2 regions of the Alteromonas sp. I10 genome follow, and region 1 is predicted to be linked to the other one. Evidence: predicted binding sites of a transcription regulator. Region 1 holds the regulator's gene; the other holds the start of a gene.
What was found. The regulator sigma-54, encoded in region 1, starts transcription at its own class of promoters, with help from an activator protein. The targets are predictions, from matches to a motif close to GTTGGCACGNNNNTNGNNT.

Region 1 (4,218 bases):
TTCTTCAATAGCTGCAAGTGCATCAACAGCATCACTGCCGTCCACAATTACATCTACCTGTTCACCTTGATGGCTTTCAAGCATCATTAATCCCAATACACTGCTTGCGTCTGCTTCCTTATCGCCTTTTTTTAAGATGATTTTAGCGTCGAATTGATTCGCCAGTTTAACCAGTTGGGTCGCCGCTCTTGCATGCAACCCTAACTTATTGACGATAGTTAGCGTTTTTTGAATAGTCATTACTGATTCAGCTCTCTATGGCGAATTTGTACATCAGGGTGTATTTCACTGAAGGTTTTCGACAGGGTCTGTGCGATATAAACCGAACGGTGTTGGCCACCAGTACAGCCAATTGCTACGGTTACGTAACTTCTGTTATTGCGCTCTAAATGAGGCAGCCATGTCGTTATTAAATTCTGAATTTGCCAAATGAACTTGGTCACTACAGGCTGCGACCCCAAAAATACTTCTACTGGTGCGTCTAATCCGGTCAGGTGTTTAAGGTCGGGCTCCCAGTGGGGGTTAGGTAAAAAGCGGGCATCAAAAACGTAATCCGCATCTTTAGGAATACCGTGCTTAAAGCCAAACGACTCAAACACAAGCACAAGGCGTGAGCTTTTCTTACCTAGGATACGCTCTCGAATTAACTCAGCCAGTTGGTGAATGGTAAGCTTATCTGTGTCTAAATATAAATCTGCGCGTTCAGCAATAGGAGCAAGTAGGGCAGACTCGGCTTTAATGGCTTCTGAAAGCGATTTATTAAGCTTGGCGAGAGGGTGAAGACGACGTGTTTCGCTAAAACGCTTAACCAGTACATCATCGCTCGCGTCAATGTAAACAATGGTCATCGACCACGAAGAAGGCAGGTAGTCTAGAATTTCTACCAAATCGTCAGGATTTTTAGGTAAGTTTCTCACATCGATACTTACCGCAACCTGATCGTACTCGTCAACAACTGTATGGGTTAAGGTGGGAAGTAAGTTTACCGGGATATTATCAACACAGTAATAACCTAAATCTTCCAATGCGCGAAGTGCGACAGACTTACCAGACCCCGAACGACCACTGATTATTATCAGCTTCACCTACTTTCTCCCTAATACTCTGGTTTTATCACATACGCGTTGTTGAATTAGGCGCCTACTAAACGGTTAATAGGCGCTTAATGTTTAACTTAATGCAGATAGAATATCGTCGCTTGTCGTTGCGCGACGTATTGCTTTAATCGTTTCTTTGTCGCTTAGTTTACCAGCCACGGTGGCCAGCGTTTGAAGGTGTCCTTCGGTCTGTTCCTCGGGAACGAGTAGCGCAAAAAAGATGTCTACGGGTTTCTCGTCAAGGGCGTCAAAGTCGATTGCTGGAGTGCTGGTTACAACAATGGCAATCACTTTCTCAAGGCCCGGTAGGCGTCCGTGGGGCAGGGCGATACCATTGCCAATGCCTGTACTACCCATACGCTCTCGAGCCATCAAACTGTTGAGTACCGTTGCCTGATCAATGTTCTCGTTTTGCTTGGCAGCGATATCAGCGATGATCTCAAGAATTCGCTTTTTACTATTACACTGAACCGCACACTCGGTGCGGTCCAGACTTACGATGGCTTGTATATCCATGCTTAATTAACTACTAATGTTTTTTCAGTTTTTCCTTATGCTTGATTACCTGCCGGTCGAGTTTATCAACCATGCTGTCAATCGCCGCATACATGTCGGTATTTTCTGAGGATGCGAATACTTCAGCGCCACTTAAATGAACGGTCGCTTCGGCTTTTTGATTTAATTTTTCAACGTTCAGGATGACATGCACATTAGAAATGTGATCAAAGTGACGTTCAAGTTTGCTGAACTTCGTATCGACATAATTACGCAAAGAGTCGGTGATTTCGACATGATGACCAGTAAGGTTGATTTGCATATTTCGTCTTCCTTATATTATTAAGCCCGATTAAATAAGGCTTTTGCGTTGGTTCGACGGCGGGATCGACAACGATTCCCGGTACTTTGCTATTGTTCGCCGGGCAACTTTAATGCCTTGTTCGGCCAACAATGAAGCAATCTTGCTATCACTTAGCGGCTTGCTAGGCTTTTCAGCGGCCACTAATTTCTTGATCAATGCACGAATCGCTGTAGATGAACATTCACCACCAGACTCTGTTGCAACGTGGCTTGAGAAGAAATACTTCAATTCGAAGATTCCACGTGGCGTATGCATGTACTTTTGCGTTGTCACTCGCGAAATAGTGGATTCGTGCATATCTACCATTTCTGCGACATCATTTAGCACCATTGGTTTCATCATTTCCGGGCCGTGCTCAAAAAAGCCCATTTGCTGCTGCACAATGCAGTTTGCAACCTTCATTAAGGTTTCGTTACGAGATTCAAGGCTCTTTATGAACCACTTAGCCTCTTGCATGTGTGAGCGGATGAATTGTGAATCGCTACTATTCTTGGCACGGCGACTCATTGCAGCGTATTGTTGATTTACGCTTAACTTAGGCAGACTGTCGGGGTTCAGCTCAACCACCCAACGGCCATTTTTCTTGGTTACTGAGACATCAGGAATAACGTACTCAGGCTCTTTAGTAACTAAAGCACTACCTGGGCGAGGATTCAAGGTTTGCAGTAAACGCATTGCCTCGCGTAGCTGATCTTCTTTCAATCGGCTTTTACGCATAAGCGTACGATAGTCTTTGCTGCTCAGTAAGTCAGAGTACTCTTCAATCAGTTGCTTTGCTTCAGCAAGCCACGGTGTGTCTTCTGAAAACTGGCGCAATTGCACCATCAAACATTCTTGTGGAGAGCGAGAGCCAGAACCAATAGGGTCGAACATCTGAATGCGCTTAAGCACACATTCTATTTCGTCCATTTCAATCGGCTCTTCCATATCATCATCGTTAACCGCTTCTAAAATATCGTCAAGGGTAACGGTTAAATAACCTGACTCGTCAATAGAGTCGATGATTGCTGTAGCGATTGCGCGATCGGTATCCGAGAAATGGGTAAGGCGCATTTGCCAAAGAAGGTGCTCTTGAATATCTTCAGTAGTCTCACCTTGGAAGATTTGCTCGTCGTCATTGGATGGACCTGGAGCTGGAGAAGATGAAGCAGAATAGTATTCGTCCCATGTGCTGTCGATTGGCAGCTCATCGGGAAGATCGTTTTTCTCAAGTGCATCGCCGGCTTCTAATGTGTCACTAGATGCAGAAGCAGTGGCCTCAGAGCCGCTGTCATCGTTGTCGATATTGTTCTTTTCTAGTTGCGGCTCGTCGTTACCTTCTTCAACTTCTAATAGCGGATTAGAATCGAGCGCTTCTTGGATCTCTTGTTGAAGATCAAGTGTAGAAAGCTGCAGCAGTTTAATGGCCTGCTGAAGCTGTGGTGTCATGGTAAGTTGTTGGCTAAATTTTAGCTGTAAAGATGGTTTCATCTACGTCTTATTTAAATGCTCTAAATTGAATATACCAGAGCGAAACTGAAAAATGACAATTCGGTTACATTAACTATAGCCTGAATTGTTCGCCTAGGTATACATCCCTTACTTTTTGATTACTTAAAACCTGTTCCGCCGTTCCTTGCGCAATAAGCTCGCCATGACTCACAATGTACGCCTTTTCACAAACATCCAATGTCTCTCGTACGTTATGGTCCGTGATAAGGATTCCAATCCCCCTATCGCGAAGATGTTGTATTATCTTCTTTATATCATTAACTGATATTGGATCAACACCAGCAAATGGTTCGTCTAACAAAATAAATTGCGGTTTTGCTGCCAGAGCGCGGGCAATCTCAACGCGACGGCGTTCGCCCCCTGACAAACTCATCCCCGTACTATTACGTATATGGTTAATATTAAATTCATCAAGTAGCGCATCTGCTTCTTCTTCTTGCTGTTGTGAATTTAAATCTTTACGGGTTTGCAAAATGGCCATGATATTTTCATGCACGGTGAGCTTTCTGAAAATAGAGGCTTCCTGCGGTAGGTAGCCAATTCCGCGGCGTGCACGCTCGTGCATGGGCTGATGAGTTAGCTCATTGTCGTCGATTTCAATCTTACCTTTATCCAGATTCACTAAACCAACAATCATGTAGAATGTGGTGGTCTTACCAGCGCCATTTGGGCCAAGAAGACCAACAATTTGACCCGTTGAGACAGACAGGCTTACATCTCGTACAACCTGTCTTGACTTGTAAGCCTTAGCAAGATTTTTAGCGCTCAAAG
Region 2 (4,218 bases), on a different contig from region 1:
AATGGCGGAGTAGGATTATCAACAGCCCATTGAGCTAGCGTTTGACCTTGAACATATTCACTTACGCTGTAAAAAGCAGAAGGAGGGTACGGTAAACCCAAATCAGTAAACGTTGGGCTTTTAATAACGTGTGCCGAATTAATCCGTCTCGAAAACCAGCTCTCTATTAGGAACCCATTTACCATTTCTGGTGATAGGGTAAAGTCGGTAGCCGGTGTTTTTACAACCACAGGGCTGTTTCTGTGCGTAGCTTCACAAGACGAATTGGTGGCAATAAAAACATGGCTTCGGGCCGACGTATAAAGCTGTCGTTCTAGCTTCAGTCCATCAACATCATCACCCGTCTTAAAGTTTGCGGCAGCAGGCTCTTCGCATACATGTTCATCAGACTGCTGATTTGAGTAATGAATCGCAGCATCAGAAACCTCAGAATTGTTTATAAGTTGGTCGCCCAACGGCCTGTTAAGTTCAGATGAATGAGGTGAAGTTGAAACGCCTGTATACAGTGGGTGTCTGTGATCGTCTAGGCCATCATGGCTAGCTACAAGAACCTTTACGAGAAGTAAGGTGAGGTTGTCATCGCTTCCTCTAGTAAATGCCTCATGTACTACCAACGCAGCTTGGTTTTCAGAAAGCGTATCGGCCTCACTGATTTTCATAAGAATGGTAGGTAGCGAAACAAACTCATAAACCCCGTCGCTACTTATCGAAAACGTGCTCGATGAGTTGAGGGTGAGTGTTGTGTGGTCGATGTCTATATGTGCTTGAACGCCTAATGCTTTAGTAAGATAACTCTGCGAAGGCTCACTTTCCGATACTTGACGATGAGGTTTTGTGAGTAAGACAGGCGACTGTGCGTTCTTAGAAATAGCCTGAATTTGACAATCCCCCACATGAAATACATCCATGTGATTGCCTGTTACCACCGCCACTGTTAACGTGCACACATAACCTTTTTCTGGTGTATAGCAGAAGGGACTTCTTTGCGTACGTGTGTAAAGCAGCGCGTTTATCTCTTTAATAATGGTTTCAGCGCGCGTCTTAACCGACCATTGTTCCGGCGCCATATTAAACAGTTTAATAAATTGACTGGTAGCAAAGTCGCTAGCAACTTGGCTAACCGTACTGCTACTTACACCGTCGGCGATAACAAAAACGCTGCTTTGATCTGGGTTATCAGAAACATGAAAAGCGTATGCATCTTGGTTTATCGCTTTAACGCCGGCTGTAGAAAATGCACTTACACTGAGCGTGTTAGCTGGTGGGTTAATTGGGGCGTTTAACGCGGCTCGCTCATTCATGTTTAATTGCTTCTTACCTGCATATTTAATTATGAGCCCAATTAGTTATTTCCAAGGAAACGGATAACGCCATCATGACGTGTCTTGTAGGGACAAGGCATGATGGCTTTAAGATAAGCGCTTTAATTAAATAGGCAGTGTTTGCGATGCAGCGGCTTTATCAACAGGGATAGTACGTTTGGGTAGCGTCTTAACGTGGGTGGTGTACAGGGTTAGTCCAGTAAAGGCGAGGCCACCAACAAGATTTCCAAGTGCAGTTGGGATCTCGTTCCAAATGAAGTAGTCCATAACCGAGAAGTCGCCGCCCATAATAAGGCCAAATGGGAAAAGGAACATGTTTACTACTGAGTGCTCAAAACCCATAAAGAAGAACAGCATGATTGGCATCCACATGGCTAGTACTTTTCCGCTAACGTGAGTTGAAATCATTGCACCCACTACGCCTAGCGACACCATCCAGTTACACAACATGCCGCGAATAAAAATGGTGAACCAGCCTGCAACGCCGTGTTCTGCGTAGCCCAATGTACGAGCTTCGCCAATGCTGGCTACCTTAGTCGCGATGGCACCGCCATCCACGTTATATCCCATGGTAAAAATAAACGACATCATAAAGGCCACGGTTAATGCGCCGCCAAAGTTACCTAAAAATACTAATCCCCAATTTCGTAGAATTTGTTTTGGCGTGACGCCAGGTCGCTGTGCAAGCCAAGCGAGTGGGGTAAGTACAAACACGCCGGTTAATAGGTCAAACCCCATAAGGTAGAGCATACAAAAGCCCACTGGGAATAACACTGCGCCAAGAAGAAACACGCCGGTTTGAACGGCAATGGTAACGGCAAAAACAGCGGCAAGGGCCAATATTGCACCTGCCATATAGGCGCGGATTAGAGTATCTCGTGTAGACATATAAATTTTGGCTTCGCCTGCATCTACCATCTTGGTTGCAAACTCAGCGGGGAGAAGATAAGCCATGGTTTCACCTCACGTTGTCGTTATTAATAAGTTGTCATCTGTGTGTTGGCGTTTACTGTTTCAATGCGTTCCAGAAGATCAAAAAAAGGCGTCCGCAGCGCTCTCGTAAGAAAGAACTGGGGACGCCTTTGTCCGAAACTCATGCATTGTGGTAGCTAACAAATAAACCGTCGGTTATGTGTACGCCTTTGTACTCTAAAGCCCGTTGGCAACTAATACTTGTATAAGCGCCTTCGTACTTTTGTTATCCATTTGTACAAAGCTAAAAAAGTGCCAATAACCAAAATGTATGTAAATGCGTTATTTATTGCTTTTAAAAACAATGCTTTGTATAAATTCATGGCTGTGTTGATAGACGCTTGCGCCAAGGCACTATTAATTAGTCTGCACTAAAAAGGGGGGGAGTGTGAGTGTTTAAGGTGCAACCGGTTTAACAATTTCCGACTTTAATGCCTGTTTTAACATTTTTAACTGACGCTTCATGGCTGGATAAACTTTTGTCTCTTGTGTTCGGTGTGCGTATTTTTCATGCTCAAATAGTTCACACAGAAGTGTTAGTGCCTTGGTAGCATCTTCGTTTATCAAAGGGTTAACTTCACTCATAAAGGCGGACAAGGTTTTATTCCCTCTCTCTTTTCCTGTTTTAGCTTCAACGCATTTTATTGCGTTTAGTAAAACTCTGTGTGAGGGCGATAGTGTGTTGCGATGCGTTTTGGGTAAAAAATAAAGTGCTAAAATAAGCCCAATTAGGCCAATGGCGGAAAGAAATACAACTCGCATTTTTTGCGGCGTTAGCGAGCCTAGTAATTCTTCAAGCATGTTGGTTTGCGCAGTATTGTCAAAGCCCAGTACCCATTTACTCCACGAGTAATCGAGCTGTTGAAACCAGCTTTGTAATGTTGCAAAAATAGCAGCGTTGCTAAGGTCGCCCAAAATACTGGCTTTACGAGACTCCCCAAGCTCTTCCAGCGCACGTTCAAGCCCGAAGGTTAAGCGTGACGGTGCCACCATACTCGTTGGGTCGTGTCGAATCCACACACCATCAATAAAAGCTTCCACCCACGCATGTGCATCGTACTGCCTTATTTGAAGCACATTGTCATTAAGTGCGCTTCCGCCCTGGTAGCCTGTCACCATTCTTGCCGGTACCCCTGCGGCGCGAAGCACATACACCATGGCGCCTGCGTAATGGGCACAAAAACCTGAGCGTTCTTCAAATAAAAAACGGTCGATGGGGTCGGTAGGCATGGCGTTCGGCGATAGGGTGTAGCGGAAGCCCCCTTGATTAAATTCACGCATTATTGCGCTAACTATTTGCTGTGCGCTTGAGTATTGTTTGGCAAGTCTCTGTCCCCATGCTCTGGCTTGAGGGTTGCCATTCATGGAAACCTGAAGGTTTAGTTGCGATTCAAAATTTCCTATTCCGCTAGTGATTTGAGCAGTTGGATAGTAGCGCAGATAAAACGCTTTTTTACTGGATATTGGGCTATTCGCCCTTAACGTAAAATCAAAAAGACTTCTTACGAAAATACTGTTCTCGCGGTTGTTGGGTGTCGAAGGCGCTAGCGCAAACAGCCACGTTTGCTGTGTGGGTTCCACGATCAATTCATAACTTATCACTTGAGGCGTATTTTCCTCGGCCAGAGCTGACAAGGGTGTTGGCTTGCCCATGTAAGCTAACTGCTGCTCTGCCTGTTTGCGTTTGTTGCTAATAGACCAGGTTTTCCCGTCAAAATGTTCTAAGGTCATAGCGCGCCAATACCTGGACGGTGCAACAGGGACTGCTTCTGCGTTTTCAAATGTGGCGCTGAAAGCCAATTCAGATGAACTTGCAAGTGACGCAATATCACCAGGCGTCACCGTGTCAGAAAGCCCGGTTTCAGTCGACTTTGACGTGGGCATCTGCCAAAGCGGAGGGAGTTGGGGAAGCAGTAAAAACAGT

Region 2: BZA03_RS02760 (formate/nitrite transporter family protein) is a predicted target of sigma-54. The motif match lies at 2,536-2,554, and genes of this name have one in related genera.

Annotation. Positions count from the first base shown of each region.
Region 1 is NZ_QJJN01000003.1:244,303-248,520, reverse strand. It holds gene BZA03_RS07960 (HPr family phosphocarrier protein) at 1-240, opposite strand, end outside; gene rapZ (RNase adapter RapZ) at 240-1,085, opposite strand; gene ptsN (PTS IIA-like nitrogen regulatory protein PtsN) at 1,170-1,613, opposite strand; gene hpf (ribosome hibernation promoting factor) at 1,627-1,914, opposite strand; gene BZA03_RS07940 (RNA polymerase factor sigma-54) at 1,945-3,426, opposite strand; gene lptB (LPS export ABC transporter ATP-binding protein) at 3,500-4,218, opposite strand, start outside.
Region 2 is NZ_QJJN01000001.1:628,934-633,151, forward strand. It holds gene BZA03_RS02755 (protein phosphatase 2C domain-containing protein) at 1-1,301, opposite strand, end outside; gene BZA03_RS02760 (formate/nitrite transporter family protein) at 1,428-2,276, opposite strand; gene BZA03_RS02765 (DUF3488 and transglutaminase-like domain-containing protein) at 2,691-4,218, opposite strand, start outside.